DNA from 3 places in the Spirillospora sp. NPDC048824 genome. Region 3 is predicted to be linked to each of the others. Evidence: riboswitches for the same ligand, from Rfam matches in the RefSeq annotation. Region 3 holds a riboswitch; each other region holds the start of a gene.

What was found. Region 3 has a riboswitch for cyclic di-AMP ahead of ACGFIS_RS04840 (NlpC/P60 family protein). Riboswitches for the same ligand answer to the same signal wherever they lie in the genome.
Positions count from the first base shown of each region.
Region 1: it holds a riboswitch for cyclic di-AMP, as region 3 does, so the genes downstream of both, ACGFIS_RS33900 (CHAP domain-containing protein) here and ACGFIS_RS04840 (NlpC/P60 family protein) in region 3, are expected to answer to the same signal.
Region 2: it holds a riboswitch for cyclic di-AMP, as region 3 does, so the genes downstream of both, ACGFIS_RS34175 (NlpC/P60 family protein) here and ACGFIS_RS04840 (NlpC/P60 family protein) in region 3, are expected to answer to the same signal.

Region 1 covers NZ_JBICUS010000026.1:3,966-14,283, forward strand. The annotation lists gene ACGFIS_RS33870 (acetyl-CoA C-acetyltransferase) at 1-373, opposite strand, end outside; gene ACGFIS_RS33875 (TetR/AcrR family transcriptional regulator) at 409-1,026, opposite strand; gene ACGFIS_RS33880 (SDR family oxidoreductase) at 1,035-1,811, opposite strand; gene ACGFIS_RS33885 (acyl-CoA dehydrogenase family protein) at 1,808-3,046, opposite strand; gene ACGFIS_RS33890 (glycosyltransferase) at 3,081-4,409, opposite strand; gene ACGFIS_RS33895 (CDP-glycerol glycerophosphotransferase family protein) at 4,393-7,272, opposite strand; gene ACGFIS_RS33900 (CHAP domain-containing protein) at 7,591-8,346, opposite strand; cyclic di-AMP (ydaO/yuaA leader) riboswitch at 8,357-8,514, opposite strand; gene ACGFIS_RS33905 (SpoIIE family protein phosphatase) at 8,968-10,318, opposite strand, start outside.
Region 2 covers NZ_JBICUS010000026.1:63,908-74,225, reverse strand. The annotation lists gene ACGFIS_RS34225 (hydantoinase/oxoprolinase family protein) at 1-977, opposite strand, end outside; gene ACGFIS_RS34220 (hypothetical protein) at 1,071-1,205, opposite strand; gene ACGFIS_RS34215 (MarR family winged helix-turn-helix transcriptional regulator) at 1,671-2,102, shown strand; gene ACGFIS_RS34210 (hypothetical protein) at 2,092-2,619, shown strand; gene ACGFIS_RS34205 (metal-sensitive transcriptional regulator) at 2,808-3,032, shown strand; gene ACGFIS_RS34200 (DUF305 domain-containing protein) at 3,411-4,031, opposite strand; gene ACGFIS_RS34195 (DUF6153 family protein) at 4,102-4,479, opposite strand; gene ACGFIS_RS34190 (CHAP domain-containing protein) at 4,716-5,438, opposite strand; gene ACGFIS_RS34185 (F510_1955 family glycosylhydrolase) at 5,679-6,578, opposite strand; gene ACGFIS_RS34180 (BlaI/MecI/CopY family transcriptional regulator) at 6,969-7,343, shown strand; gene ACGFIS_RS34175 (NlpC/P60 family protein) at 7,438-8,427, opposite strand; cyclic di-AMP (ydaO/yuaA leader) riboswitch at 8,431-8,579, opposite strand; gene ACGFIS_RS34170 (M56 family metallopeptidase) at 8,683-9,618, opposite strand; gene ACGFIS_RS34165 (BlaI/MecI/CopY family transcriptional regulator) at 9,623-10,027, opposite strand; gene ACGFIS_RS34160 (VanW family protein) at 10,147-10,318, opposite strand, start outside.
Region 3 covers NZ_JBICUS010000002.1:284,825-295,142, forward strand. The annotation lists gene ACGFIS_RS04805 (protein kinase) at 1-145, shown strand, start outside; gene ACGFIS_RS04810 (response regulator receiver protein) at 142-1,284, shown strand; gene ACGFIS_RS04815 (AAA family ATPase) at 1,389-3,320, shown strand; gene ACGFIS_RS04820 (4Fe-4S single cluster domain-containing protein) at 3,389-4,066, shown strand; gene ACGFIS_RS04825 (hypothetical protein) at 3,970-4,935, opposite strand; gene ACGFIS_RS04830 (FHA domain-containing protein) at 4,921-5,406, shown strand; gene typA (translational GTPase TypA) at 5,546-7,399, opposite strand; cyclic di-AMP (ydaO/yuaA leader) riboswitch at 7,592-7,726, shown strand; gene ACGFIS_RS04840 (NlpC/P60 family protein) at 7,734-8,747, shown strand; gene ACGFIS_RS04845 ((deoxy)nucleoside triphosphate pyrophosphohydrolase) at 9,032-9,424, opposite strand; gene ACGFIS_RS04850 (Mut7-C RNAse domain-containing protein) at 9,456-10,232, opposite strand.

The DNA of each region.
Region 1 (10,318 bases), on a different contig from region 3:
CGATCGGGATCTGCGACATGTTCTGCACGCCGCCCGCCACGACCAGGTCGGACGTCCCCGACAGGACGGCCTGCGCGGCGAAGTGCACGGCCTGCTGGGACGAGCCGCACTGCCGGTCGACGGTGACGCCGGGGACCTCCTCGGGCAGCCCGGCGGCGAGCCAGCAGGTGCGGGCGATGTCGCCGGCCTGCGGCCCGAGGGTGTCGACGCAGCCGAACACGACGTCCTCGACCGCGGCCGGGTCGGCCTTCGTGCGGTCCATCAGCGCCGTCAGCACGTGCGCACCGAGGTCGGCGGGGTGCGCGCCGGACAGGCCGCCGCCGCGCCGCCCGACAGGAGCGCGGACCGCGTCGACGATGTATGCCTCGGCCATGGGGTTCTCCTTAGCGGGGGTTAGCTCAGTGGGGCCTAGCTCGCCTGGATCCCTTCGAGGAACATGGCGAGGTACTGCTTGGCGATGTCGTCGGCGGACAGCCGCCCGCCGGGCTGGTACCAGTTGGCGGCGACCCAGACGGTGTCGCGGATGAACCGGTAGACGAGGCTCGGGTCGAGGTCGTCGCGGAACGCGCCCTCGGCGACGCCCCTCTCCAGCAGGGAGAGCCACATCTCCTCGAACCTGCGCCGCGACTCGTGCAGGTAGTGGAACCGCTCGCTGGTCGCGAGGTGCTTGGACTCGTTCTGGTAGAGGACGACGGCGGGCCGGTGCAGGTCGATCGACCGGAACGACTCGACGACGATCCCCTCCAGGGTGTCGCGCGCGCTGAGCCCGGCCCCCAGGACGCGGTCGTAGGAGGCCCACATCTCGTCCAGGAAGGTCGACAGGATCTCGTCGGCCATCGCCTCCTTGGAGTCGAAGTGGTAGTAGAGGCTGCCGCCGAGGATGCCTGCCGCGTCGGCCACCTTCCGGACGGTGGTGGCGGAGTACCCCTGGGAGGCGAACACCTCCGCCGCCGTGGCGAGCAGCTCGGCCCGCCGTCCCGCGCGGGCGGCGGCGGTGCCCTCGGCGTCGCGCCTTCGTGGACTCATCGTTCTCCTTATGCGTGCTGTGAGGAGACGGAGACGACCTCGCCCGTCATGTACGACGAGTAGTCGCTGGCCAGGAAGACGATGACGTTGGCCACCTCCCACGGTTCCGCGTAGCGGCCGAACGCCTCGCGGCGCGTCAGCTCGTCCAGCAGCTCCTCCGAGGTCACCTTCACCAGGTGCGGATGCATCGCGAGGGACGGCGAGACCGCGTTGACGCGGACGCCGAAGTCGGCGGCCTCCAGCGCGCTGCAGCGGGTGAGGGCCATGACGCCGGCCTTGGCGGCGGCGTAGTGGGACTGCCCCTTCTGCGCCCGCCAGCCGATCACCGACGCGTTGTTGACGATGACGCCCGAGCCCCGGTCGCGCATGATCCGCAGGGCGGCGCGGGTGCAGCGCATCGTGCCGTTGAGGGTGATGTCGAGGACGCGGCCCCACTGGTCGTCGGTCATGTCGACCAGGTCGGCCGTCCCGCCGAGGCCCGCGTTGTTGACGGCGACGTCGATGTGCCCGAAGCGCTCCACGGCCAGGTCGTACAGGGCCTGGACCTGCTCCTCCGAGGTCACGTCGCAGGCCAGTGAGGCGACCCGGCCGGCGCCGAACTCCTTCTCCAGCTCCTGCGCGGACGCGGTGAGGCGCCGCTCGTGGGCGTCGGAGATCAGCACGCGGGCGCCCTCCTCCAGGCAGCGGCGGGCGGTGGCGCCGCCGATCCCGGCCCCGGCCGCCGCGGTGATCACGACGGCGCGGTCCTTGAGGAGCCCGTGTCCGGGTACGTAGGGCGGGGTCATCCGCGTGTCTCCCTGCTTGCGGCCGGTTCCCGGGGGAGCCCGAGCACCCGTTCGGCGATGATGTTGCGCTGGATCTCGTTGGACCCGGCGTAGATCGTGTCGGAGCGGGAGAACAGGAACAGCCGCTGCCAGTCGTTCAGATCGTACGGCTGTGTTTCCTCCGTCCCCCCGCCGGAGGCCCGCCCCCGCCTCCCGTCGGCGACCATCCCGGCGGCGCCGAGGACGTCCATGGCCAGCTCGCCGAGTTCGCGGTGCCAGGTGCCCCAGACGAGCTTGGAGATGGACGACTCCGGCCCGGGCGCCCCGGCGGCGACGCCCGCCATGGTCCGCACGGCGTTCAGCCGCATGATCTCCAGGCCCATGTACGACCTGGTCAGACGGTCGCGCAGCAGCGGGTCGCCGATGGCGCCGGTGCGGCGGGCCAGCTCGGCGACGCCCTCGAACTCGCGGCGGAACCCGACCTGCTGGCCGAGCGTCGCGACGCCCCGCTCGAACCCGAGCGTGGCCATCGCGATCTTCCAGCCCTCGCCCGGCGCGCCCACGATGTTGCCCGCCTCGGTGCGGGCGGCGTCGAAGAAGACCTCGTTGAACTCGGAGGTCCCGGTCAGCTGGACGATCGGGCGGATGTCCACGCCGTCCTGCTTCATCGGGACGAGCAGGTACGACAGGCCGCGGTGGCGGGACGATCCCGGCTCGGTCCGGCAGACGAGGAAGCACCAGTCCGATTCGAGGGCCAGGGACGTCCAGACCTTCTGGCCGTTGATCAGCCAGTGGTCGCCGGCCGGTTCGGCGCGGGTCTGCACGTTGGCGAGGTCGGAGCCGGCGTTGGGCTCGGAGTACCCCTGGCACCACAGTTCCTCGACGGCCACGATCGGCGGGAGGAAGCGGGCGCGCTGCTCGTCGGTGCCGAACGCGATGATCGTGGGGCCGAGGAGGTTCTCGCCGATGTGGTTGACCCGGGCGGGCCCGTCGGCCAGCGCGTACTCCTCGTGGAAGATCACCTGCTGCTCGACGGTCGCGCCGCGTCCGCCGTACTCCTCGGGCCAGCCGACGCACGTCCAGCCGGCGGCGGCCATGTGCCGCTCCCAGGCCAGCCGCTCCTCGAACGCCTCGTGCTCGCGTCCGGGCCCGCCGAGCCCGCGGGCGTGCGCGAAACCGCCGGACAGGTTGGCCTCGAGCCAGTCGCGGACCTCGGCGCGGAACGCCCGGTCCGCCGGGGACTCGTTCTCGTTCACGCCGCGAACTCTACCAAACAGTTGTTAGAAAGAATCACCCGCGGGGTGCGGGCTCCGCCGCCCGCTCCGCCGCGGGCCCCTCCGCCGGCCCTGGGATCCGCGCCGTCGTCGGCCCGGTCCCGCCATCCGCGGTGGCCTCCGAGGTCGCCTCCGCGGACTTCTTCGGGCTGTCGATGTCCCTCGCCGGTTCCCCGGCGGCGTGCGGCACGGGGCGGTGAAGGAGATCGAAGAGCCTGTCCCAGCGGGCGAGCACCTCGTCCGGCCGGAACCGCAGCACCGACGCCCGGGCCTCGGCGCCCACGGCGCGGCGCAGCTCCGGGTCCCCCATCAGGCGCTCCAGCTCCCGGGCGAACGCGGCGATGTCGCCCGGCTCGACGAGCACGCCGCCGCGGCCGTCCCCGATCAGGGCACGGACGCCCGGCGCGCAGTCGAACGCGACCGTGGGCAGCCCGTACGCCATCGCCTCCAGCACCGACATCGGGAAGCCCTCGGCCCGCGACGGCAGCGCGAAGACCGACGCCTCGACGAGCGCCTCCTCGACATCGGCGACCACGCCGCGGAACTCCACCGAGCCGGACAGCCCCGCGGCGTCCACCCGTTCGCGCAGTCCGCCCTCGTCCGGCCCGCCTCCGTAGACGTGCAGCCGCCAGCCGGGACGGCGCGCGGCGACCCGCTCCCACGCCTCCAGCATCATGTCCACGCCCTTTTCGTACGATAGGCGGCCGACGCAGGCGACGACGGGGAGTTCGAGCGTGGGATGGACGCCCGGGGTGACGTGCAGCGCGTTCGGGATGTAGTCCACGTTGGTCATCCCGTCCCTGGCCCAGGCGTCGGCGTCCTCCTCGGTGAGCACCAGCATCCGGTCCACGTCCGCGTAGCACTCCTTGACCCGCCGGTACCGCGAGGACGCACGGGTGGCCGCGAACGACTCGTGGCTCATGCCCACCACGCGCAGCCCGGACGTGTCCGCCAGCCTCACCCACTCCATCGCCCACACCTGCCCCACGATGACGACCGAGCCCGGCCTGGCCGCGGCGAAGAGCTCCGACAGGCGGGCGGCGCCGCGCCGCTGGGCCCTCGTCCGCCTCAGGTCCCGCCCGCGTGCCCGCACGTCCATCCGCTGGCGGAGCCTCTTCGGGCGCCACGCCATCGCGGGCGGACGCCAGTCCTCGTGCAGGACCTCGACGGCGTAGGAGCCGTCGCGGCCGTGGTGGTACGACTCCGGCCCGCGGGTGATCCCGACGAGCGTGACGCGGTCGCCGCGTCCCGCCATCAGCCGCGCCATGTGGTGCGCCCAGCGTTGCAGGCCGCCCATGCCGTCGGTGTTGTTGCACACGATGAAGACGTCACGCGGTGCGGCCATTCCTGTTCCCCTCTTGGCGTTGCGGTCGTGCGGGCGGGAAGTAGCGGTCCGCCACCGTCCGGGCGGCGGTGCCTCGGTCGTATTCGCCGAAACGCGCGGCGAACGCGCGGCGCCGGGGGGCGTGCAGGGGTTCCGCCTCGTCCAGGCCCGCGAGCGCGGCGACGAGTTCTTCCCCGGTGCGGGTGACCGGACCGGGTGCGTGGCGCTCCAGGTCGAAGTAGCCGGTGGTGAGGTCCTTGCCGTCCGGGAGGTGCAGGACGATCGGCCGGTCGAGCAGCGCGAAGTCGAACATGATCGAGGAGTGATCGGTGATCAGCGCGTCCGCGAGCAGCAGCAGCAGGGTGACGTCGGGCGCGGCGCCGGCGTCCCGCATGACCGTGCGGGCGCCGGGCGGGAGGTCGGCCCGGCACAGGTAGTGCGGCCGGACGAGCAGCACGAAGTCCTTCCCCAGCTCCCGCGCGAACACCTCCGGGTCGATCGGCGGCTCCAGCACGCCGGCCGGACGCCCGTCCGGGCCGGTGGCGAAGGTGGGCGCGTAAAGGACGGCCCGGCGCCCGTCGTGCAGCCCGAGCGCGTCCCGCAGGGCGGCGACCTCGGCGGCCAGCTCGGGATCGCCGTCCACGCCGTTGACCAAGGGGTCGTTGCGGGGATAGCCGGCCGGGAGCAGCTCGGAGCGGACGCCGAGACCCCCGCACAGGGTCTCCACGTCATGCCCGGACCGGACGAGGAAGCAGTCGAAACGCTCCACCATCCGCCGCAGCCGGGCCTGCTCGGCCGCCGGGCCGCTCTTGAGCCGCGGCTGGTCGAGACCCATCAGCTTGAACGCCGACCCGTGCCAGGTCTGGATGTAGGTGGTCTCGCGCCGCTTGCGAAGACCGTCCGGATAGCCCTGGTTGTCCACCCAGAACTCGGCGCGCGCGAGCGCCAGGAAATAGGCCCACGAGCCGCGCCGGACCAGCCCGGCGTCGTCGGGGAACCCCTTCGGGGACGAGGCGTACGACCACACCGCCCGCACCGGCCGGCCCGACCTCCGCAGCTCCCGGTGGATGTACTTCGGGTTGTCCGAGTACTGCTTGCCCATGTGGCTTTCGAAGACCACCAGCCCCGTCCGGACCGGCAGCCGGGTCAGCACCCGGTTGAACACGGCGATCTTGGTCCGTTGCGAGGTCAGCGTCCGGCGGACACGCCGGGCCAGGCCCCCCGCACGCCGCCGGCCCGCACGCCCGGCCGGGGTCGCGGCGGCGCGGCGCACGACCCCGCCGGCGAGCCGCGCCCAAGGGCTGCCCGCCTCCAGGACGAACGCCAGCTGCCCGCGCGCGGTGACGCGCGAACGGAGCCGGTCGGCGGCGAGCCGCGTCAGCCGCGGCCGGACGGGCAGGACGACGCCGTCCAGCGGAGGCGACCCCCGGCCCGCGCCGGGCCGGGTGACCACGTCCTCGCCGTCCACCCGCAGGCGCAGCCGCACGTCCCACACCGGGTCGATGAACCCGATCGGCCGGATCCGGGCCGCCGGGTCGAACTCGGCCCACCAGGCGAGCCGGTCGCCCTCGTGTCGCACGGAGGCCCGGACCCGCGCCTTGCGGGCCGGGCGGCGCCGGTCGCCGAACTCCAGCGTGCCGGACAGTTCGGCGTCCGCGGGGATCCGGTTCAGCGGGTTGAGCACGTCCCCGGCCATACGGACGCGGCCGGCGCGCGTCTCCAGCCGCGTCACCGTGTTGCCCGGGCACAGCTCCTTCAGCGGCCGCTGATGGAAGCCGAGGCCGGTGACGTCCAGGATGCGGCGGCCGAGGGTCCTGTCCGGGCGGCCGGCGGCCCAGAAGACCCGCCCGTCCCGCTCGACGAGCCGCGCGCGCAGCTCCGGCCGGCTGCCGGGGACGTACTCGGCGGCGGCGAGCGCCCCCGCGTGGTCTCCCTCACGCGCCAGGTACGCGGCGATCGCGGGCAGCGGATTGGCCTCCTCGAACGCCCGGGGGTCCAGCTCGGCCACATAGCCGGCCGCCAGGTCCAGGAACCGCGCCTGGTGGTCCGGGTCACGACCGCGCAGCTCCCGCATGTAGAGCAGCAGGTCGTGGTTGATGAACTTGACGTCCTTGGCACGCCGCAGGTCGTGGGCGCCGCGCAGCGCGAACAGCATGTCGATGCGCCGGTGGATCTCCAGCCGGTCGGCGAAGTTGGCCAGCTCGGCGCGCCTGTTGGAGATGGACGGCGCCGCCGCCGGCTCCCGGACCAGCCAGTTGTAGACCCGGTGCGGGATCAGCGCGGTACGGCCGGCGGCCAGGTACGCCTCGGCGGTGAACAGCAGGTCCTCGTAGTACAGCTCCTCGACGAACCGCAGTCCCTGCTCGTCCAGGAAGCCCCGGCGGTACGCCTTGTTGGTCGACAGCGTGTCGTAGAGGAGATCGGGGTTCTCGCTCAGCGACCCGTACACCGCGCGTCGCTCGTAAAGCCAGGGGTACCAGGGGCGGACGCGTGCCTTCGCGTCCTGCGGCCGGTCCAGGAAGACCCGGTCGCACCGGCCGGACACGATGTCGGCGCCGGTGTCCTCGGCCGCGCCCAGCAGGTTGAGGCAGGCGTGCCGGTCCAGGAGGTCGTCGCTGTCGAGGAACATCACGTACCGGCCTGTGGAGGCCTCGATGCCGGCGTTGCGCGGGCGGCCGCACCCCCCGGAGTTCGACGGCAGGTGGACGGACCTGACCCGCCCCGGCTGCGCGGCGGCGAACCGGTCGGCGACCTCCGCGGTGCCGTCGGTGCTCGCGTCGTCGACGATGACCGTCTCGACCGACCCCAGCGACTGCCCCAGCGACGAGGCGGCCGCACGCGGCAGCCTCCGCGCGTCGTTGTAGGCGATCACCACTACACTCACATCCGGGCGCATGGGCTTCCCCCTCCACGGCTTGGAGTTCCGGGAGACGCCCCCCAGGCCTCCGGCAGTGGCGTCCGATCCGGCCTTCTGCTCAGGTGCTCCCTTCCATGCGCCGATCGGACGCGTGCAGGGTTCCTTTCCAAGAACACCGCGCCAAGGTCCAAGGGCGATCAAAGCCTGTCAACGGTTGGTATTACCCGCCTTCGACGCAGACATGAGGGCAGATCACCCGGGAACGCCAGAAGGCGCCCGGCGGGGATGCCGGGCGCCTTCTGATCACGGAGGCGCGAGCGCGCCGATCGTGGATCGCGGGATGGATCAGGCCGCGTAGTCGGGGTAGCCGTACCCGACGACCGTGGACTTGTCGCGGACCTTCTTCTGCACCGCGTTCTCGGTGTTGCCCTCGATGGTGCTGACGGTGCCGTCGCCGTTGTCCTTGACGACGATGCCGACGTGGTCGATGGCACCGATGCTGGAGCTCTTGTCCCAGTCGAAGAACACGACCGAGCCGGGCTTGGCCTTCTTGCCCCAGCGGCCGGTGTCCTCGAACCAGGAGGCGTGCTGGACGGTGTAGGCGTCCCAGCCCATGTTCTTGACGCCGGTCTGGGCTCCGAGCCACGAGACGAACATGTTGCACCACTGCGCGCCGTTGTAGGCGTCGACGGAGAAGCCGCCGTCGCGCTGGGCGGTGGCCTTGGCGTGCGGGGTCGACACGTACCAGTCGTGGAACTTGGTCTGGCCGCCCTGGCCTTCGCTGATGCCGACCTGCTCCTCGGCCAGCTCGAGCACCTCGGAGGCCTTGACCGCGCGCGGCGGCACCTTGTAGCCCGCCTCGAGGTAGTCGGCGGCGGAGCGCTCAGCGGACTCGCTCGACGAGACCGTGCCCTTCTCGGCGGCCGCCTGGGCCGGAGTCTCGGCGACGGCGTCGCCGGTGAGGGGGTTGAACATCGCGAGCCCGACGGCTCCCGCGAGCACCGCGCTGACGGCGACGCTGACGGCCTTGTCCTCGGCCGTGAAGCTGTTCAGGGTGGCGGTGATGTTGTTCAGGGAAAGTCGATCGAAGCGACCGGTCATGCGGGGAATCTCCTTGTCTCCCATGACGCCTACCGGGTTAGCTGACGGATTCGGGCATGGAAGTAGCCCTACGGCGCGACTCTGCGGCGCGCCGATTCACCCCTGGAACCTGGGTCCCCGGCTCCGTTCCGGTCGAGTGGACCGGGACGGACTCGGCCTCGCACAGCGGGATGCGGTGCTGGATTTTCGGATTGATCTCAGCGATTGGATCTCGATGAGGTGGCGCGCATCTGTGGCGCGCATCGCGTGCGGGTTCCGCTCCGCGATCCTCGGCCGCGCATGGGGCGGCCGGTGGCAACGCATGGGACGCGCTGCGGGATTCGGATAGAAGGTATCAACCTTCTCAAGGAAAGCAAATCACCGACAAAACTCCGTCTTGCCTGCTCAAAGGCCTTCCAAGACACCACCAACAGCGTCAGCGCCGGATGTCTTCCCGATCACTCGGCGACCGGCCCTCAGGCCCTTTCCCCACGGGGCTCCGGCCCACCGGGCACAAGGTAAAGAACCCGCGTACGGCGACGGCCGGCACACGGCGTTCCGCCCTGTGCCGGCCGTCTGCCCCCCGCTCAGGTGAGTTCTAAGTCACACGGTGAGCTCTTCGCAGGTCAAACATGGTTCTCGTCACTCCACGCGCAACGCGAAGAGCGTGGTGTCGTCCGCCGCCCGGTCATGCTCCATCCGCGCCAGGACCTCGTCCAGCACCAGCCCCGGCCGCGTCGAGGTGTCCCGCAGAATGGCGGTGAGGCGGGCGATCCGCTCGTCCAGATCCGCGTCCCTGCGCTCCACGAGGCCGTCGGTGTAGAGGAAGAGCATGTCGCCGCGCTCGAGGCGGGTGGTCATCGTCGTGTACTCCCAGCCTGGCATCGCGCCGAGCATCGGGTCACGGACGACCTCCAGCGGCGCCGCCCACCCGTCCCGGATCAGGATCGGCGGCGGATGTCCCGCGCACGTCCACTCCACGACGCGGCGCGCCGGGTCGAAATGGCCGACGACGGCCGTCCCCGTCGCCGGCGGATCCATGGTGCCGACCAGCTCGTTCAGCCACCCCACCAGCCGTCCCGCCGGCTCCCCCGTGCACGCGAGGCCCAGCAGCCCGTTGCGGCTGCGCGCCATCGCCGCTGCCGCGGGCAGCCCGTGCCCGGCCGCGTCTCCGATGGCGTACAACGCCCGCCCGTCCGGCAGCACGCGGGTCGCGTACCAGTCCCCGCCGATGCGGGCGGTGCTCTCCGCAGCCAGGCTCCGGATCGAGGTGACCAGGCCGGGCAGCCGCTCCGCCTCGTCGTCGTCCGGCAGGATCGCGCGGCGCAGCGTCACCGCCACCCGCCGCTCCTGCGCCATCCGCTCCTGCTGCTTCAGCATCTGCCGCCGGGTCTCGGCCAGCGCCCGCTCCACCCCGCGCCGCCGCGTGATGTCCTGCGAGACGATGTTGATCGAGACCGGCAGACCCGACTCGTCCAGCACCGGCTCGGCGAAGATCCACAGATGCCGCGGCGCCCCGTCCTGGCCGATCACGCGGTGCTCGGCCTCCACCGGCTCCCGCCGCGAGAACATCGTCTGCACGGCCTCCTCGACCAGGGGGAGATCGTCCTCCGCCACGACCTTCGGAAGATCGTGCGGCATCGGCGGCACCTCGTCGGGGCGGAGCCCGTAGTTGGCGAGCATCTGCGGCGTCCACTCCGCCTCCCCGGTCGCCAGATCCCACTCGCCGAACCCCATGAGCGCGAGCCGCTCGACCCGCTCCAGCCGCCGCACCGTCCGATCCTCGGCGGCGTGGTACCGCCACGTCGAGCAGACGCCCGTCGGCACCGGGACACACCGCACGCTCACCCGGGACGAGCGGGTCAGGCCGCCCTGAGCGGTGGAGTACAGGAACGAGGAACGTTCCAAACTATTGCCGGACTCCAGAACCTCCACGTAGTCGTCGAAGAGCCCGCTCATCACCGCACCCGGCTCCATCTGCAGCAGCCGCCGG
Region 2 (10,318 bases), on a different contig from region 3:
AGCATCGGCGCCCGCATCCGCACCCCCGCCACCTGCGTCTCGTACTGGCGCTCGAACTCGCCCGCGTAGTGCGAGACGTCGGTGGAGGTGCCGCCCATGTCGAAACCGATGACCCGCCGGAAGCCCGCGGCGGCCGACGTGCGCGCCATTCCCACGATGCCGCCCGCCGGCCCGGACAGGATCGAGTCCTTGCCGCGGAAACCGTGGGCGTCGGTGAGCCCGCCGCTGGACTGCATGAACATCAACGGCACGCCGTCCAGCTCCTCGGACACCTGGGCGACGTACCGGTCGAGGATCGGCGAGAGGTAGGCGTCGACGACGGTGGTGTCGCCACGCGAGACCAGTCTCATCAGCGGGCTCGTCGCATGTGACTCGGAGACCTGGGTGAAGCCGGTCCGGCGCGCGATCCTCCCGATGGCGATCTCGTGCAGGGCGTGGCGATAGCCGTGCATGCACACGATCGCGACCGAACGGAAACCCTCGTCATGAGCCGCGCGGAGGTCGCGTTCGACCGCGCCCTCGTCCAGGGGGACGATCACCCGCCCGTGCGCGTCGACGCGCTCTCTCGCCTCGATCACCCGCGTGTACAGCAGCTCGGGCAGCACGATCTCCCGGGCGAAGATGCGCGGGCGATTCTGATACGCGATCCGCAGCGCGTCGCGGTAGCCCTCGGTGATGACCAGCACCGTCGGTTCACCCCGGCGTTCGAGCAGGGCGTTCGTCGCCACCGTCGTCCCGAGCCGCACGCCCGCGATCCGCTCCGTCGGGATCGGCTCGCCGGGCGCCACTCCGAGGAGATGCCTGATTCCGGCGATGGCCGCGTCCTGGTAGCGCTCCCTGTCCTGCGAGAGGAGCTTGTGGGTGAGGAGCGCGCCGTCCGGCCGCCTGCCGACCACGTCGGTGAACGTGCCACCACGATCGATCCAGAACTCCCAGCCGGAGTGGGCCGGCGGGCCGAGCGCTTCGTCACGCGCCATAGTCCACGTCTATCACCCCGCCGGGCCGCTCGAGGAGGCCGTCCCGCCGCCCGCGCACCGGCCGGGCGGGCTGCCGGCCGTTGGATGCGCGCTCTACCCCTGGGGGCCGAGAGGGATCCCCGGGATCAGGTTGGACGGGGTGGTGTCGCGCATTTCGACGAGGATGCCGTAGGTGCGGCCCAACGACTGCATGATGATGTTCTCCTCCACGGCGGTCGGCGAGTACACCGCGGTGATGGAGCGGACCCGGCGCGGAGTTCGACCGCGGTGAAGTGGTACCGCTTGGCGGCGGCGAGTCGCAGGAGCGTGGTGCAACCGGTGCGCACGTTGTACAGCCGCTGCCCGCCGCCACCGGTGACGACGTAGGAGACCCGCCTGCTGGAGAGGAACCTCTGGTAGTTGTGGTCGTGGCCGTTGCACCAGTGCCGCCCGGTGGTCGGCGCGGCTTGATCGGCTCGGTCTTGTACAGCCCGATCGCCGATTCCATCAAGGACATGCTCGCCACGTACCCCGCAGCCCGGGTGGCCGGATCGGGAGAAGCCCGCGCGCTGCATCGAGGAGTGCTTTGCCTACCTAGAGGCGAGAAGTTCGCCGGCGGGGTTCTCGCCGAAGCCGCGTGGGCCACTGGCAATGCAAAGCTGACCCCGAGATGGATGGTTGTATGCTCAAACCATCTGGTTGTAGTGTCGAACCATGTCACCCGATGCCAGCGATCTGCAGGAGGCTGTCGCCAGGTTCGTCCGGGCCTTCGGATTGCATCGTCCTGATCGGACTCCGTGCGGGCAGCCAGTGCCGGTCTCAGAAGCACACGCCCTCGGGGAGTTGGCGCGACATGGAGAACTGCGGCAGTCCGAACTTGCGCGCCGCCTGAGCCTGGAGAAGAGCACCACCAGCAGGCTTGTGGGCCAGCTTGTCGAGCGGGGCTGGTTGAAACGACTGCCCGCGCCCGAGGACGGGCGGGGCGTACTGCTCCGGCTCACCTCCGCCGGCGAGGGGGCGGCGGCCCGCCTGGCCGAAGCGCGGCGGAAGCGATTCCAAGCCGCACTGGACCGGGTTCCGCCCGAGGAGCACGACGCCGTGCTGCGTGCGCTGACCCTGCTGACGGGAGCAGTCGATGAAGAGTGATTCCTCCTTCTGCCGAACCCTCGCCACGGCGGGCACAGCCATCGCCCTTGCCATTGGGACGGTGTCGTGCGGTGCGTCTGGGGAGCCGGACCGCAGGACGCAGGTGGCGGAGAAGGGGCGTTCGGTAATGCCCTTCGACCTTGAACGGACGACGCACCGTTTCACCAAATCTTCAAATGGCGGCGTGCAGACTGTAGTGGCCGACGATCCCGGTGACCAGGAGCAGATCCGACTGATCCGGGAGCACCTCACCAAGGAGTTCGCCGCATTCCAGCGCGGTGACTTCGCTGACCCCGCGTCCATCCACGGGGCGGAAATGCCGGGTCTTTCGACGCTCGCGCAGGGGTACAAGCGGATCCAAATGAGCTTTGAGACTGTGCAGAATGGGGCGCGGATCTTGTTCACCACCGACGATGCCGGCCTGGTGGACGCTCTGCACGCATGGTTCGACGCCCAGGTCAGCGACCACGGTCGACACGCGGAGCACGGTCAGCCGCGGCACGGCCGAGGTCACTGAATCCAAGGCGTCATCGTGAATCACTGCCGCCGGCGAAAGCCCGGGTCGCCCCGGTGGCAACGGTGATGAGGTTCGCTGGCAGCTCCGGCAGGACACTGCCGTCAGCTGAGAGCTGAGTGAGCCGGTTCTGATGGACGGAGTGACGGCAGGGCTGGGCTATACCCCCCGGCGTTAGGTAGAGGAGTGTCGTGACGACGCTGCACAACGTCACGCCGACATGTGGTTACAGCGCCACGAAGGATCAGCTGCAGAACCGCCTGCCCCGCGTCGAAGGACAGGTGCGCGGCGTGCAGGCGATGGTCGACCAGGACCGTTACCGCATCGACGTACTCACTCAAATCTGCGATCCAGGCAGCGCTCGACCTACGGCATCGCGGCGTTCTCCGTGGTCGCACCCCTGCAGCTGCGGGTGATGCAGAAGGCGGGCGATGCCCCCGACATCGCCTCGGCCGCCAACATCTCCGCCTTCACCCTCGGTTCCGCCCTCGGGATCTGGCTCGGCGGCGCGGCCATCGACGGCGGCCTGGGCGTCACCTCCGTCAACTGGGTCGGCGGCATCATCGCAGGCACGGGCTTCGCCCTGGCTCTCGCCTCGATTTGGATGGACAAAGTCCTCGCCGCAGCCGGTCGAGGAACGTCCCGTCCAGCTGACCCACCACCACTGAGAACAGCCCGCCAGCGGGCGTCCGGGAGACCGGGCGCCCGCTGGCTGCGCGAAGGACGCCGCCCGGCAACGACGTGCTCTTACCGACCCGGCGGCCGGCCCCAGCCCGCCGGGACATGCACAGTTCCTACTGCTTGAGCAGGTTCTGCATCTTGGTGATCTCGGCGGACTGCGAGGCCGTGATGTCCGCAGCCATCTTCTTGGCCCCGGGGAAACTCCCGGAGGTCTGCTCGGTCTTGGCCATCGCCACGGCGCCCTCGTGATGCTCGATCATCATCTCCAGGAACGCCTTGTCGAAGGACGCGCCCTCGGCCCCTTTGAGTTCCTTCATCTCCTCGTCGGTCATCATGCCGTCCATGCCGCCGTGCTCCATGTGCCCCATGCCGCCCGCACCGGGTGAGGGCACCGACGCTCCCCAGGTGGTCAGCCATGCGGACAGTTGCTTGATCTCCGGGTCCTGCGCGTTCTTGATCTCCGCGGCGAGCTGCTTCACCTCGGGGGACGCGGCGCGGGTGGCGGCGAGATCGGCCATCTCGATCGCCTGGCGGTGGTGCGGGATCATCATCTGCGCGAACATGACGTCCTGGTCGTTGTGCTGAGCCTGCGAGCCGCCGTTGGACGGCGATGCGCTCGCCGACATCGAGTGACCGGACATCGGAACCTTGGCATCGCCGGAGTCGTTGTCGCCGCAGGCGGCCAGGCTGATCGCCAGGGCGGGGACGGCGACGAATGTGAGTGCGCGTTTCATGCTGGTGAACCTTCCGTGTCGAGTTCTGTGACGTCAGGGAGCCCGGCGCCGCAAAGGCGCCGGTGACGTCCTACAGCCTCAACACGCTCAACCGGTGGAGGGACGGCCTCGGCGGAGGCCGGCCGACCAGCAGGATCCGCACCCGGATCAGCAGCCGTCTGGCCACGAACACCGGCTCGCGCACTGTGAGGGCGGCGAGGGCCCAGAGGAAGGAGATCGCCGTCAGCATCGCCAGGCAGACCTGACCACCCGGGTGGTCGTGGTGCTGGTCGCCAGGGAGATCCTCGCCGGGGGAATGCCGGATGACGACCGACGCTGATGGCGGGGAATGCTGGCCGCTCATCGTTGTCAGCGGGACGCCGGTCACCTGGCTCGGGCTGGGCGACGCTTGGAAGCCGTGCATCGCCAGCACGCCGAGCAGCAGGAATAGTCCGACCGGCAGTTCCATGCGTCGCCGGTACCGTTCAGGTGACCGATTCAGCTGCCCCACCCGCCGTTCCGCAAAGGCGCCGATCCAGCACCCCGATGGCCGCCGGCCACCCCTCCGGCATGGACATTTCCTGCTCCGACCATGGTAGCGAGGGATGGCCGGTGGTCGGCCAAAGGCGCCTCCCTGAGAGGACATACGCATCCCGGCGCGGGCCGGCTCAATCGGTTTTGACTCGGCCGAGGGTCATGACTCGTTCATGGCAAAGAATGGCCGACTGCCGCGCGGCCAGTGGCATTCGAGCGGATCGGTGGGAGGTCGGCATGGAGAGCGTCCCAGAACGCGAGGTCCTCATCGTCCTCGAGGGGCGAGACCCGGCTCCAGAACTCGCGGTCCTCCGCCTCGGCCGGAACCCGGGCGGCCATCGACTTGCCCGCCGCCAGCGCGACCGCGCCGCAGACCGCGATGGACAGCAGCCCTCCCAGCAACGCGTCGGGCTCGACCAGCGGCTGCCCGTCAGCAGCCTTCGTGCTCGTCTGCTGAGACGTGACCGCGTTTCCGGGTCGCGTCGCCTCCGCGGCCATGGTCCCGGACTCGGCGGCCACGTGCTTGGGGACGTGGTTCTTCTCCCCTTCTGAACCCGGCAGCGCCTTGCCCGCCACCTCGACCTTGCCGGGATAGCCGTAACCGACGACGTCACCGACGTCGCGCGTCCTCCGTTTGAGGTGGACGCCGTCGGTGTTCGCCTCGATGGTGCGGAGGGTCGAGCCCTTGACGCTTTCCACCAGGCCGACATGGCTGATGGCGTCGATGTCCTTGGAGCCGGACCATGCGAAGAACACCAGCGCGCCCGGCTCGGGCTCGGTTCCCCACGCGTCCTTCTCCTTGAACCCTTGGCGTGCTGGATGGTGGCGGCGAACTCGCCCGCCCAGTCCTCCACGCCGGTCTTCTTGGCTGCCCAGGCGAGGAACATGTCGCACCACGGGGCGGTGGCGTAGTAGTCGTCACCGCCCTCGCAGGTCTTGCCGTACCAGTCGCCGTACTTCGTGTAGCCGCCGTCCTTCTCGCGGTATCCGAGCTCTTCCTTGGCTACTTCGAGCAGCGGAGTCAGTCAACGATCAACCTGCAATCGCGCACCGTCTCGCCACTATCGACCACAAGGACGCTGTTCGCAGGGCTAGACCTCGACAGTCCATGCGTCCCGGCAGGGCGGCACAAGATCAGCGGGCGTCGTAGAGGACGTCGAAGGTCTGGCCGCCGTCACGGGATTCGTACACGCCACCGTCCTCGGCGGCCACGAGAAGGTGCCGATCGTCGACGGCGGTGAACGCGGTGGCGCGTCCGCCGGGAATGCGGCCGAGGCTTCGCCAGCCTTCACCGCCCGTCTTGACCTGGACCCGCCCGTTCGGGTCGACCCCGACGAGCGTCATATCGTCCAGCGCCTCCACATGTGCCAGGACGGGAGCATCGCGGGCGATCCTGAAGGCGCCACCGGAGTCGTCGCTCACCTGCAGCCCGTCCGGGGTGGCCGCATAGACCTCGTCAGCGCGGTCCTCGTGCGCGGCGAGGTCGTTCACGGTGAGGCGTGCGCCCGGCGTCCACGTACGTCCGCCGTCGCTGCTGTGCCGCACCCTCTGAGTCTGGCTGTCGTAGGCATAGAGGATCCGCCCGGCCAGTTGGAGCGAATGGAAATCGGCGTGGCCCGCCTCGGAGAGCGTGGTCCAGGTTCGCCCGGCGTCCGTGGAACGGATCAGGCCCAGGTGCGGCGGAGCGCCGCGCTGCGCGTCGGCCGCGGCCGGGTGACCGCTGGCGAGGAACGTGCGGGGCCCGACGATGGTGAAACCCATCGTGTCCTGACGGTTCGTACCCGCCCGGCTCATCCGGTCAGGTGATTCGATCTTGAATACGCCGAAGTGGGCCGCCACATAGACCGACCGGTCGGCCGGGTCCATGGCGACGCCATGAATGTGCCCGATCCCGGTCTCGGGCGAGGGGACCGGGGCATCGGCGTTGTCGGTCCCGGTCCCGGTGCCGCAAGCCGCCAGGACGACCGAGCAGGCGAACAGGGCGAGCGCATGGAGCGGGCGTGCAGCGGGGGTGCGCCAGAAGTGCGGACTCATGTCGGCTCTCCAATCAGGACCGTCGGGCAGGTGACCGACGGATCAAGAACATCCCGGCTCCGTGGCCGCCCGCGTGAGAGGCTGCTTGGCCTTGGCCTTATGGATCCCGCCAGGAGACGCTCCGTGAGCGTGGGTCTCCGGTGTGGTCGCCTGATGCAGCGCCGACCGTCCGCGAAGGCGCGCCCCCGGTGGAACATCAGGAAGGAGGATAGTAGATGGGTGAGGCCACACATGGCTCAAGACCACCGGGCACCGGCAGCCGTTGCCGGGAGTCGGGCCGGTGTGGGAACCGCCGGTCCGAGTCGGCCTCTCACCTCCACCGAGACGTGTTTACTATCGACTGTAGTATGCCGCGACAAGGTGGCAGGTGGGGCGGCGGAAGGGTGGATCATGGCCGGGCAGCGCTTCGGTGACCTGGAGGCCGCGATCATGGACAGGATGTGGTCTTACGGCCGTCCGGCCAATGTCCGTGAGGTCCTGGAGGACCTCCAGCAGGAGCGGTCGATCGCCTACACCACGGTGATGACGGTGATGGACAACCTGCACAAGAAGGGATGGCTGCGCAGGAAGCGGGTCGGGCGCGCCTACGAGTACGAGGCGGTCGCCTCGCGGGAGGGTTACACGGCCAAGCTGATGCGCGAGGCACTGTCGACCAGTAGCAACCAGGCCGCCGCGCTCGTGCACTTCCTGTCGGATCTCTCGCCGGAGGAGAGTGAGGCCCTGCAAGCGGCCCTCAAGGTCGTGCCACCGCGGGACACCAAATGAGCGCGGTCGCCCAGTTTGATCAGCCGCCCGCCTACAGCCCGTCAGGCTGTGACTGAGGGGCACCGTGTCGGAGGTGTTCCGGGTGACGCCCCCGTCACCCCAGGGGGTGGATGACGGGGGCGTGGACCATCTTCCCGTTGCCGATGTACAGGCCCATGTGGTGCAGGTCGCTGTAGAAGAAGACCAGGTCACCGGGCTTGAGTTGGCTTTGGGAGACGCGGGTGCCGGCGGTGTACTGGCTGCCGGTGTAGTGGGGCAGGCTGATGCCGACCTGGGCGTAGGCGTACATCGTCAATCCCGAGCAGTCGAACCCCTTGATGTTGGCGCCCTGTGCGGTGCCGTAGGTCGGGCCGGATGCGCTGCCCCCACCCCAGGAGTACGGGACGCCGCGCTGGCTCAAAGCCGCTCTGACCGCGCCCATGGCCTTGGCGGAGGCGCCTCCGGGGTCCACATTGGGAGCGGGTCCCGCGTTGGTGCGAGCGCCCGAGCCGGTACCCAGCTTGGCCTCGACCTTCGTCAGCTTGGCCTGGAGTTCCGTGCGCTTCTTCTTCGCCTCGGCGGTGAGTTCGTGGACCTGTTTCGCATGCGTTTCGGCCGATTTGCGGGCACGTTCCGCCGTCTGCATCGTCTGCAGCAGCTGAGTGACGCGAGCGCTTTCCTGGCTGGCGAAGTAGTTGAGTGTGGCCGACCGGTCAAGGACGGCCTGCGGGTCCCCGGACGAGGCGAAGGCGACCGCCGGGTCCCGCGGGCCGTTCTTGTAGCTGTCCGCGGCGAGCTTGACGATCCTGGCCCGCGTCTCCTCCAGCGCCTTCTTCTGGCGTGCGGCGTTCCCGTCGGCCACCTTGGCGGCGCGTTGGGCCTGCCGCAGTCGCACCCGCAGCCCGTTGTACTGCTCGCTGAGCTTCTCCGCCTCATCGGCGAGCTTCTTCTGCTGCGCGGTCAGCTCCCTGCGGGACGGGTCGGGCTCCGACCAGGCGGGTGCGGGGGCCACGAGCGTCGCGGAAAGAGCGATCGACGCCGTCCATGCCGTCCTGGTGATGATCCGGCGGCGGGCCGTTCTGTCTCCGGCAGCTCGTCGCTGCATGCGGTGTCCTCTCCTGTGCCGCCTACCGGGTGAGCTGCCGGGTTCGGGCCGGAGTCGCCCTACCGCTCGCGCAGAGCGGATTCACCCCAGTGGAGAATGGTTCCCCGGCTCCCTCGGACGGCGTGGTCCGCTGGATTCGGCGTGGCCATCGCTGTCCCCGGCGGGGACGCCTCGCCATGGCTCCTACGGAGCGTAGGAGATAGCGGCCTCATTCGCCACTCAAGTGGCCGATTGCGACAAACCGCCTCAACGGTCTCAGCAGATGTAGGACAGCTCCATGATGGTCGCGGCGGCGACCATCAGGGGAGTGGCGACGGCGGCGGCCACGAAGGCGGAGGCCGCCATCCGGACCGCCCGGCGCGGCTTCGTCGCCTCGGCGGACTCGAGCCGCCGGACCCGCTCCGCCAGCGCACCGGTCGAAGACCCGGCGGCGCCGAGGGCGCCCGCCACGCCCGGCGTCGCCGCGAGCCGGTGCAGGGCGTCGACGAGCGTTCGCCTTCCACATGCGCGGGCCGCCGCATCGTCGGCGGCCATCTCCAGCAGCAGCGGGAAGTTCTTCTTCGCCCGGCGGACCGTGGGCAGCCGGGGCAGCAGGGCGTGGGCCAGGTCGAGCATGAGCAGCAGTGCGTGATGCCGCTGACGCAGGTGGGCTCGCTCATGGACCAGAACCGCGCCGAACTCGTCGGGAGTGAGAGCGTCCTGTGTGCCGGTGCTGACGACGATCGCGCGATGCCTGGCCGGCAGCGAGTACGCGACCGGGACGGGATGGTCGAGCACGAGGACGTCCCCATGCTGACCGTGCTCCTTCGCGACGAGCCGCAGCATCTCCCGGTGCCGGCGGCGGTGACGTACCGCACGGACGAGCCGGGGCAGGCTGCGGGCGAGCCGCGAACAGCAGGCCGTGAGCACCACCAGGCTGGCGGCCGCCGCGATGATGATCGCCGAATCCCCGTGATGGGGCAGGCAGTCGCGCAGCCACTCCAGGAAGCCGTGGCCGGGCGCCGGGGGCGACAGCAACGCCGCCGCGATGATCCCGATGCCGGCGATGAATGTGCCGGTGAGGGCCGCGGCCCAGCAGGCGATGGCGATCCCCGGGTGCGCGGCGGGACGCCGAAGCCGATCGAGGGCGGGCCCCGCCAGACAGCCCAGCAGGACCGCCGTGCAGATCAGGCCGACCACCAGGTAGATCACGCCGTCACGCCTCTTGGCCGTCGGACGTCCGCCGGCGCAGCGCGTCCAGCAGGTGGCGGACGTCTTCCGGAGGGACGCTTTCGGCGAATCTCGCGAGGATGCCCCCGTGGTCGGGAGACTCGGTGAGAGCGTCGAGCATCAACTCGACCGCATACTCTTCCCGCGCACGGGTGGGGGCGTAGCGGAAGGCCGGCCCGTCCTGCGTGCGCTGCAGCAGCCCCTTCTGCGCCAGCCGCTCGGCGACCGTCTGGACGGTGTTGTAGGCCAGCGCCTTGTCGGCGTCCTCGTTCAGCTTCGCCAGAAGCTCACGAACGCGTAGCGGGCTGGGGGCCTCCCAGAGCACGTCCATGATGGAACGCTCGAGCGATCCGCTCAATCCGGCCACACGGCACCTCCGTCCTGCCCACATTCTGCCGGAGAGTCGGCCGTGGGCGGGAACGGGGACATCTTGAGCCTTCGGCGCCCCGGCTGGGGACGGCTTCCAACCGACGCCGGCGGCCCCCCGACGGCGCGCATCGGCGGTGATCGTTAACGGCATGTGATGCGTGGCTCGGCGGCATAGGTCGTATGGAACTTCTGGCGGCGCACGACCTTTCCGTCCTGCTTGAAGATCCGCCAGACGTCGATCTGGAATCCCTCCGCCCCGGGCATCGGAATGCACTTCGGCCCCGAGTCGGTCTTGTTCTCGAAGCCCTTGATC
Region 3 (10,318 bases):
CTTGCTCCTGTTCGGGGCGCTGTCGTCCATCGCGAGCATGCTGTGGCTTCTCCTGCTCATCGTGGGGCCCGCCGCACACGCCGTGGGGGCGGGCGTCCGGCTGCACCAATGGCGCCAGGCGCGGACGACCGGAGGGACCTCGTGAGCAGCGGGATCGAAGCGGAGGTCGTCCTGGACGCCGCGGTGGTGCTCAGCCTGGGCATGAACCGTGTTCTCGGCGGCGGGGCGGGGCTGGCGGGGCGGGGCGCCGAGGCGCTCGCCGCGCTCGCCGCGGGACGCGCCGAGGCGCGGGCGGCGGCCCTGGCCGAGGTCGAGACCCACGAGCGGGCCCTGCGCGAGGTCGTGGAGCGCAACGCCCGCATCGCGGCGCTCGCCGAGACCGGTGCGAAGATCGGCGCGGAGGTGGCGCTTCCCGGGCGGCTCCAGCCCGGCGAGCAGTCCGCCGAGGAGCTGACCGCCTGGTGCGCCGCCACGGACCCCGTCCTGGACGCGGCCGAACGGAGCCTGTCGGAGCATCTCGCCGCCCAGGTCACCGCGCAGATCTTCACGGCCCCCGCCGAAGGCCTCCGGGCCGACACGGAGCGGAGCGCGCCGCCGCCGTCCCCAGAGGACGACGTCCGGGCGGACGACATCCGGACCGACCTCGAAAGGATCATGACGCGGCTGCTGCCCGACGTGGCCGAGGCGGAGCGGCGGGCGGTCGCGGAGGCCGCGGGGCTGCTCGCCGGGATCGGGACGGCGGAGGAGGCCGAGGGCGTCCTGCAAGAGGTGCGGCTGCGGATCCAGGCCGCCAACCGCCGCACCGAGGAGCACCGGGAGCAGGAGCGGCGCCGGGCCGCCGAACGCGACGCCGCCGAGCAGGCGGAGGCCGAGCGCCGCTACGTCCTCGACTCGATCACCACGGCGTTCGAGGACATGGGGTACGAGGTCCAGGCCGGGTTCGAGACGTTGACGGCGGAGGACGGCACCCTGACCCTGACGAAGGGCGGCTGGCCCGACCACAGCGTGCGGATGCGGGTCGACGACGCCGCGCACGTGCGGGCGTCGATGGTGCGCGAGCGGCCCGCGGAGAGCGAGGACGACCGGCGGGTGGACGTGGAGCGGGAGCAGGAGTGGTGTGAGGCGTTCGAGGCCGCCAGGGGCCGGCTGGCGGACGCCGGGGTCCGCTCGGACGTGGCGTGGCGGCTGGAGCCCGGGGTCCGCGAGCTGCCCGTTTCGGCCGGGCCGGGGCAGACTAGGGGCCGTGCGGGCCAACGCGAACGCCACCGGGAGCGTCACAAGTGAAGTGCCGGAACACGCCCGGGGGCGTGATCGGAGCGGAGCGGAGTTTCGGATGAGCGGTGTGAACCGGGGGGTGCGGGGGTTCGTCACCCCGCGAGGGAGTGTGCATGAGCATTGAATCGCCGACGCTCGGGGGGCGGCTGCAGGGCTGGCCGCCGTTCATCCGGGAGCTGGACGCGACCCTTTCGGTGCACTCCCAGTACGTCCTGTCGGGCAACCTGTACGACAGCTTCCTCGCGCCGCCGCTGGAGGGCGGCGGGGTGGCGCGGCTGCTGCCGCTGCGCATGCTTCTGTGGGAGACGCTGCGGTCCAGCGGCGCGGACTGCATGATCGTGTACGACCCGGTGGACGGCCTGCAGGTCTATCCGGGTGGCGGCGACGTGGGCGCGGACGATGCGGCCCAGGCGGCCGAGCGGCTGCTCGGCAAGATCAAGGCCGATGACAAGCCGTCGCTGGAGGGGCTGACCCGGCATCTGGCCGCGGTGGCCCGGCCGAAGGAGAACATCCGCGCCGCGTTCGTGATCGACTCGGCGTCCCGGATCGCCCGGAGCCCGACGGATCTGGAGCCCGCCGAACGCGACTTCTTCCGCGTCTGCGCGAAGCTGTCGCGCAGCGCCCGGCCCGTCCGGGTGACGGGGCCGCGGCCGAAGCCGCTCTACAACCCGATCGTGTGGCTGGTGGAGCGGCCCGGTGACCTGCCGCCGTGGCTGACGACCGACAACGAGTCCATCCGCGAGATCACGATCCCGCGCCCGCATCTCGGTGACCGGCAGGAGACCGCGCGGCTGCTGGCCCGTGCGTTCGGGGTGAGCGACGTCGGGGCGGACGAGGTGGCCGCGGCGGCGTGTGACGCGTTCGCCGAGCAGGCCGACGGGCTCACCCTCCAGTCGATGATCGAGGTGACCCGGCTGGCCAAGGAGCGGAACGTCGACCTGGCCGATCTGCCGGACGCGGTCCGCACCTACAAGCTCGGCGTGCTCGACAACCCGTGGAGCCGCGGCCACCTGCGGCGCCGCGTGCTGGAGGGCGAGAAGCGCGTTCCGGATCGGGTGATCGGGCAGCCGCAGGCGGTCACCAAGACCCTCGACATACTGAAGCGGGCGGTGCTCGGGCTGTCGGGCGCGCAGGCGACCCGGTCCGGCAGCCGTCCGCGCGGGGTGCTGTTCTTCGCGGGCCCGACCGGTACCGGCAAGACGGAGCTGGCCAAGGCGATCACCGAGCTGGTCTTCGGGGACGAGTCGGCCTATCTCCGGTTCGACATGAGCGAGTTCTCCGGCGAGGGCTCCGGCGACCGGCTGATCGGGTCGCCGCCCGGGTACGTGGGCCACGAGGCGGGCGGGGAGCTGACCAACGCCGTCCGCGAGGACCCGTTCCGGGTGATCCTCTTCGACGAGATCGAGAAGGCGCACCCGCGGATCCTGGACAAGTTCCTGCAGATCCTGGAGGACGGCAGGCTCACCGACGGGCGCGGCAACACCGTGCACTTCTCCGAGTCGATCCTGATCTTCACCTCGAACCTCGGGATGTTCGTCCCCGGCCGCGACCTGACGACCCGCGACGCGCCGGCGCACGGTGCGGCCGACAGGTTCTCGGTGGACAGAGTGCAGAACATCACACCGGGAATGTCGTACGAGGAGGTCGAGCAGCGCATCAAGAGCGCCGTCGCCGACCATTTCACCGAGGTGCTCAACCGGCCGGAGCTGCTCAACCGGTTCGGCGACAACATCGTGGTGTTCGACTTCATCTCCGGCGAGGCGGCACAGAAGATCTTCGACCTGCAGTTCGCGAACATCTGCAGGCGGGTGACCGACGAGCACCGGCTCGTCCTCGCCGTGAAGAGCGAGCCGCTGGAGACGCTCCGGGGGTGGTGCACCGAGGAGCTGGCCAAGGGCGGCCGCGGCATCGGCATGGCGCTGGAGTCGCACTTCGTCAACCCGCTGGCGCGCGCGCTGTTCGACCGTGAGCTCGTACCGGACGAGAAGGTCACCGTGACGGGAATCCGGCGCGAGGGCAGCATCGTCCATCTGGATCTCCAGTGACGTCCGGCCGTCCGGTGGCCGGAGGCGGCCCGGAGGAGACGCTGCTTCTCGCCAAGGCGCACTATCCGGTGACCACACTCGGCCCGGGTACCCGCGCGGGCATCTGGACGCAGGGGTGCACGCTGCACTGCCATGGCTGCCTGTCGCGGGACACGTGGGACGCCGACCCGGGCAGGGCCGTCCCCGTCGAGGCGGTGCTCGGCTGGCTGGACTCCCTGCCGGGACCGGTCGATGGGGTCACCGTCTCCGGTGGTGAGCCGTTCCAGCAGCCGGGCGCGCTGGCGGCTCTGCTGAGGGGGATCCGCGCGTGGCGAGACGACCGCGACCGTGAGACGATTGAGGTGGACATATTGGTTTACAGCGGATATGTCTACTCTCGGCTCGCCCGCATCGGAGAGACGCGCGAGATCCTGGGCATGTGCGATGCCGTGATCACGGGCCCGTACGTCGACCGGCTCAACCCTGGGGGGCGACACCCCGAGGGTGGCTCTCTACTCTGGAGAGGGTCGGCTAACCAGCGCGTCGTACCGCTGTCCTCACTGGGACGCGAACGGTACGGGGCACTGGCCGACATCGGGAAGACTGGAGATGAAACAGGGCCCCGAGTACAGGTGTCCGTGGACGAAGGGCCGGAGGGAAGGCGGGTGTACTACATCGGGATCCCGCGAAGGGGTGACATGGAGCACCTCACGTCGAGGCTCGACCGCGCCGGGGTGCGCTCGGGGGATGTGTCATGGCGACCTTGAACTGTCCTGTCTGTGACGAGCCGTTCCAGCAGGGAGACCTGCTGTGCATGAGCTGCGGGGCCAACCTGGCCCGCGCCGGCGGCGGCGCCCACCGGCAGGCACCGGGCGGGTACGACGACCAGCAGCGGCAGGGCTACCCGCCGCAGGGGGCGCAGGGCGGCCAGCCGTACGGAGCCCCGCCGCAGCACGGCCAGCCGTACCAGCAGGCGCCCCAGCACGACCCCTACCAGCAGCAGGCGCCCCAGCAGCAGGCCCCTCACCAGCCGCCGGGCCCGCCCGGCCAGTCGCAGGACCCGTGGGGGCCGCCGCAGCAACAGCAGCCGCAGCAGGACCCGTGGGGAGCGCCGCCCGTGCCCCAGGCTCCCGATCAGCACGGGCAGCCCCAGCACGGTCAGGCTCAGCACGGTCAGGCTCAGCACGGTCAGGCTCAGCACGGTCAGGCTCAGCACGGTCAGCCCCAGTACGGTCAGGCTCAGCACGGCCAGCCCCAGAACCAGCAGCACGGGGGTCAGCCGCAGCATGGCGGCGGCCAGCCGCCGATGCCGCAGCAGCAGGCGCCCGGGGACCCGTGGGGAATGCCCCAGCAGCAACCGCAGCAGCAAGACCCGTGGGGGCCTCCGCAGGGGCAGCAACAGCAGCCTCCGATGCCCGACCAGTACCAGCAGCCGGAGCAGCAGTACCCCCCGCAGGACCAGCAGTTCCCACCGCCCCAGGACCAGTACCAGCAGCGAGAGCCGCAGTACCCGCCGCAGGACCAGTACCAGCAGCAGGACCAGTACGGTGTGCCGCAGCCCGGCCCGGCCGACCACCAGTTCGGCCAGCCGCCTCAGCAGCACGGCGGCGGACAGCCGCCGATGCCGCCACCGCACGGCCGTGAGGCGACGCTGCTGCCGCCCGACCACAACCAGGGCCAGCAGCGTCCACCGGCCCCGGACAGCACGGCGTTCATGTGCCCCTACTGCGAGGCGGTGCTGAGCAACCCCGGCGCCGCGCAGTGCGACTCGTGCCTGCGCCCGCTGCCGCAGAAGGGCACGCCCATCCTGCGTGTGATGTTCCCCACGGGCGAGCTGAAGGTCTCCGTCGGGCAGCACCTGGTGCTCGGCCGGGACGCGGGCCAGTCGCCGGTGGCGGCCACGTTCACGCAGTACGACAACGTGTCGCGCCGCCACTCCACCGTGTGGCTCGACCCGTCCGGGACTGCGTGGGTGCGTGACGAGGGCTCCACCAACGGGACGTTCGTCAACGGCGAACGGCTCCCGCGCGGCGTGGAGGCCCCCCTCCGCAACGGGGACCAGCTTCGCCTGGCCGCCGACGTCACCGGGACCGTCCAGCTGAACTGAGCAGCACGGCAAAGGGCGGCCCCGCGGTTCTCACGACCGCGGGGCCGCCCTTTGTCTTCCGCCTGCCCGTCGCCTCGCCGGACCGCCGTGCTGCGCGACCGCCGCGCCGAGGGACGCCGCGCCGAGGGACGGAGACGAACTAGCCGGCGCGCTTGGTGCGGGCGCGCGTGCGCTCGCGCTCCTTCGCGGCCAGCACGACCTTGCGGATGCGGACGGCGCCCGGGGTGACCTCGACGCACTCGTCCTCGCGGCAGAACTCCAGGGCCTCCTCCAGCGACAGCAGCCGCGGCGGGGTGAGCCGCTCCAGCTCGTCACCGGTGGACGACCGCATGTTCGTGAGCTTCTTCTCCTTGGTGATGTTGACGTCCATGTCGTCGGCCCGGGAGTTCTCCCCGACGATCATGCCCTCGTACACCTCGGTCGTCGGCCCGACGAAGAACGTGCCGCGGTCCTGCAGGTTCGTGATCGCGTACGCGGTGGCGGCGCCGGAGCGGTCGGCGACGAGGGAACCCGACGGACGGGTGCGCAGCTCGCCGAACCAGGGCTCGTACGCCTCGAACACGTGGTGCGCCATGCCGGTGCCGCGGGTCTCGGTCATGAACTCGGTGCGGAACCCGATCAGGGCGCGCGCCGGAACCAGGAACTCCAGCCGGATCCAGCCGGTGCCGTGGTTGGTCATCTGCTCCATGCGGCCCTTGCGGACCGCCAGCAGCTGGGTCACGGCGCCGAGGTGCTCCTCGGGAATGTCGATGGTGAGCCGCTCGACCGGCTCGTGCTTCTTGCCGTCGACGACCTTGACGACCACCTGCGGCTTGCCGACGGTCAGCTCGTAGCCCTCGCGGCGCATGTTCTCGACCAGGATCGCCAGGGCCAGCTCGCCGCGGCCCTGCACCTCCCACGCGTCCGGACGCTCGGTCGGCAGCACCTTGATGGACACGTTGCCCACCAGTTCGCGCTCCAGCCGGTCCTTGACCATCCGGGCGGTGACCTTGGTGCCCTTCTCCCGTCCCGCCATCGGCCCGGTGTTGGTGCCGACCGTCATGGAGATCGCGGGCTCGTCCACGGTGATCAGCGGCAGCGGGCGCGGGTCGTCCGGGTCGGCGATGGTGTCGCCGATCATGATGTCGGGGATGCCGGCGATCGCGATGATGTCGCCGGGCCCCGCCTCCTGCGCGGGCTTGCGGGTGAGCGCGTCGGTCATCAGCAGCTCGGTGATCTTCACCCGCTCGATGCTGCCGTCGTGCCGGCACCAGGCGACCTGCTGGCCCTTCTTGATCGTCCCGGCGTGCACCCGGCACAGCGCGATGCGGCCGAGGTAACTGGAGGCGTCCAGGTTGGTGACGTGCGCCCGCAGCGGGACGTCCGGGTCGAAGGACGGCGCCGGGATCGTCTCGGTGATGACCTTGAACAGCGGCTCCAGGTCGTCGCTGCCGGGCATGGCGCCGTCGGCGGGCTTGTCCAGCGACGCCCGCCCGGCGCGGCCCGACGCGTACACGATCGGGAAGTCGATCTGCTCCTCGTCGGCGTCGAGGTCCATGAACAGCTCGTACGTCTCGTCCACGACCTCGTCGATGCGGGCGTCGGGACGGTCGGTCTTGTTCACGACCAGGATCACCGGCAGCCGCGCGGCGAGCGCCTTGCGCAGCACGAACCGCGTCTGCGGGAGCGGGCCCTCGCTGGCGTCCACCAGCAGGACGACGCCGTCCACCATGGACAGCCCGCGCTCCACCTCACCGCCGAAGTCCGCGTGCCCCGGGGTGTCGATGATGTTGATCGTCAGCCCGTTGTGCCGCACGGCGGTGTTCTTGGCGAGAATGGTGATCCCCTTCTCGCGCTCCAGATCGTCGGAGTCCATCACGCGGTCGTCGACGGTCTGGTTCTCCCGGAAGGCCCCGGACTGCCAGAGCATGGCGTCGACCAGCGTCGTCTTTCCGTGGTCGACGTGGGCGACGATCGCGACGTTCCGGAGGTCATCGCGCGTGGTGATGGGCATGCGGGGCTCGCCTTGGGGTGAGAGTTCGGGATCCGCCGCAGAACACGGCATCGGCCATTCTACTTGCCCGTGCCCGCAACCCGTTCGGCGAAGGCCTCCCCACCGGTCACAGGGACCCCGATTCGCCAACTTTGCTCGTTCTTTGTAATCTTTCCGAGATCCGGTCGTCCGAGGCCCCCTCTCCCCGGGGCTGCGACCGGAGCGCCGAATCTCCCGCGAACGGGAGAGCCGGGGACCCAGGTCCCTGGGGTGAATCGACACACGTCGTAGGGCGACTCCTGGCCCGAACCCGTCAGCTAACCCGGTAGGCGCGCGAGGAGAGGAGAACACCGGCTTGGCACCGGCCCCCCGACGGTGGCGGCGCGTCACGCCCGCCGCCACGGCCACGATGCTCCTGATCGGCCTCGGCGCCACCGCGCCCGTCGCCGCCCACGCCACGTCGCCGTTCCAGCTCGCCGCCGCGACCTCCCCGACCCCCACTCCGACGACGGAGGAGGGGCTGCGCAAAAGCCTCGACGCGCTGAACGAAGAGGCCGAGATCCTCACCGAGAAGTACAACAAGACCCGCGTCGACCTGGGCAAGGCCAAGAAGGCCGAGCAGGCCGCCGCCAAGGAGGCCGCGGCGTTGCGCGCCCAGGCCACCCCCGCCCGCGAGCGGCTCGGACGGATGGCGGCCGCGAACTACATGACCGGCGCCCCCGACGTGATCTTCGGTGCCGACGGCTCGGCCGAAGGGCTGGCCGAACGCGCCTACCTGACCCAGAGCCAGATCACCACCGTCCAGGCGCTGCAGAAGCAGATCGAGCAGGCCGAGACCGCGCAGCGCACCGCCGAGGCGAAGAAGGCGCAGGTCGAGAAGGCCGCCGCGGACGCCGAGAAGGCCCGCGAAGCGGCCAGGCAGAAGGTCGCCGAGGTCACGAAGCGGCTGGACAAGCTGACCACCACCCGGGTCAGCGACCCCCGCAGCGGCCTGCGCGCGACCGTGAAGGGATCGGGTGCGCCGGCCGACATGGCCCGCAAGGCGCTCACCAAACTCGGCTCGCCGTACGTGTGGGCCGCCGCCAGGCCGAACAGCTTCGACTGCTCAGGGCTCGTCGTCTGGGCGTACGCCCAGATCGGCAAGCGCGGGCTGCCGCACTACACCGGCGCCCTGTACGGACTCGGTTCCAAGGTCCCCCGGAACCAGCTCCGCTCCGGCGACCTGGTCTACTTCGGCGGCAGCCTCCACCACATGGGCATCTACCTCAGCGACGGCAAGTACCTGCACGCCCCGCAGACCGGTGATGTGGTGAAGATCTCCAAGATGTCCGACCGCTCCGACTACGCCGGCGCGAATCGCATCTCCTGAGAACGTCGGGGGCTTCCCGCGGCGCGGCGGGAAGCCCTCGTCCTTTTTTTGCAGTGCCCTTGGCGGTCGGGCCCTGGAGGGCCCTCCCTTCGGCGGGCACTGCGTGCGATCGCTGCATCGCTCCGGCTCGCCTTGCGGCTCGCTGCGCGATCAGGTTTCTTGCTTCGCTCGAAGCCTGCCTTCGGACGCGATCGCGACGGTTTGGGTCGTCGCGGGGTCGGGGTGGGGGCCGGGGTCGTCCGCCCCTTCGGACGGCGGGCGTCTTGCTTCTGCGGCGGGCCGTCTCAGGTGAGGCCCTGGTGGGCGAGGGCGTCGATTACGGGGAGGTCGCCGGGGAGCCAGGCGACGTCGTACAGCTCGTCCGGGGACAGCCAGCGGAGCGCCAGGTGTTCCAGGGCCTGCGGTTCGCCCTCGGTGATCTGCGCCGTCCACACCCGGAGCACGGCCTGCCCGCTGAGCCGCCAGTCGCCGCCGATCCGGTCTTTCAACCGGATCTTGATGGCGAGCTCCTCGTGGCACTCGCGCACCAGCGCGTCCTCGTCCGTCTCGCCCGGGTCGACCTTCCCGCCGGGCAGCTCCCAGCCGCCCGCCATGTGCGGCGGCTCGGCACGCTGGGCGCTCAGCAACCGCCCGTCGGAAATGATCGCCGCCCCGACCACCACGAGATCGTTCGCCACCGGCTCCTCTTCCCTGTCGTCCCCATCGGCGTCAGACGGCGCTTCCGGCCCGTCCGGTCTCCCGGATGGACTCGACCTGGCGTGTCGCGTCACGGACGATCTCCTCCAGGTGGCCGCCGTGCGCGCCGCGCCAGTAGAGCTGACCGCAGTCGGCGCAGCGGCCGTAGACGTCGTAGCTGCGGCGCGTGCCCAGCTCAAGGTCGCCTTCGATCTCCTGCTTGTCGACCGGGACGAGTTCACCGTTGCAGGCGGTGCAGCGCGTCCACGGGCGGAGCACGGGCGCGAACCGGTCCAGGAGGTCGCGGAGCTGGTCGTCCGGGCGTGAGCCGCGGACGTACGCGCCGAACCACAGTGCGCGGCGGCGGAGGAGCCCGCGGTCCTGGGTGAGCAGGACGCGGCGTTCCTCATTGGCCTGGACGACCAGCGCCGGGTCGTCCATGTCGTTGTGGTAGGCGGTGTCGAGGCCGAGGAGGCGCATCCGCCGGGCCAGCGTGCCCAGGTGCACGTCGAGCAGGAAGCGCGGGGCGGCCTGGCCCGGCTCCAGCGGGACGGGCTGCGGGCGCGGCACCGCCTCCACCCCCACCTCGGCGCCGGGGTCCGGGCGGGCGGCGGGACCGGCCGGTTCACCGTCGACGGTCATCGGACCGGCCTCGGGCAGCGGGACACCGAGCGACTCCACGAGGTGCCCCAGCGTCGAGGTTCCGTCGTAGGCCAGGCGGCTCACGGGCTCGCGCCGCGCGGCGGGCAGGAACATCAGCAGCTCGCCGGCGACTCGGATGGTTATCTCGTGCTCCACGCCGATCAGCATGCCACGCGTCCCGGCGGTTCCCCGCCGCATTTATCGCGTCAGAGGGCCGGGTACGTCGAGCGGGAGGCCAACACGGGGGACGCCCG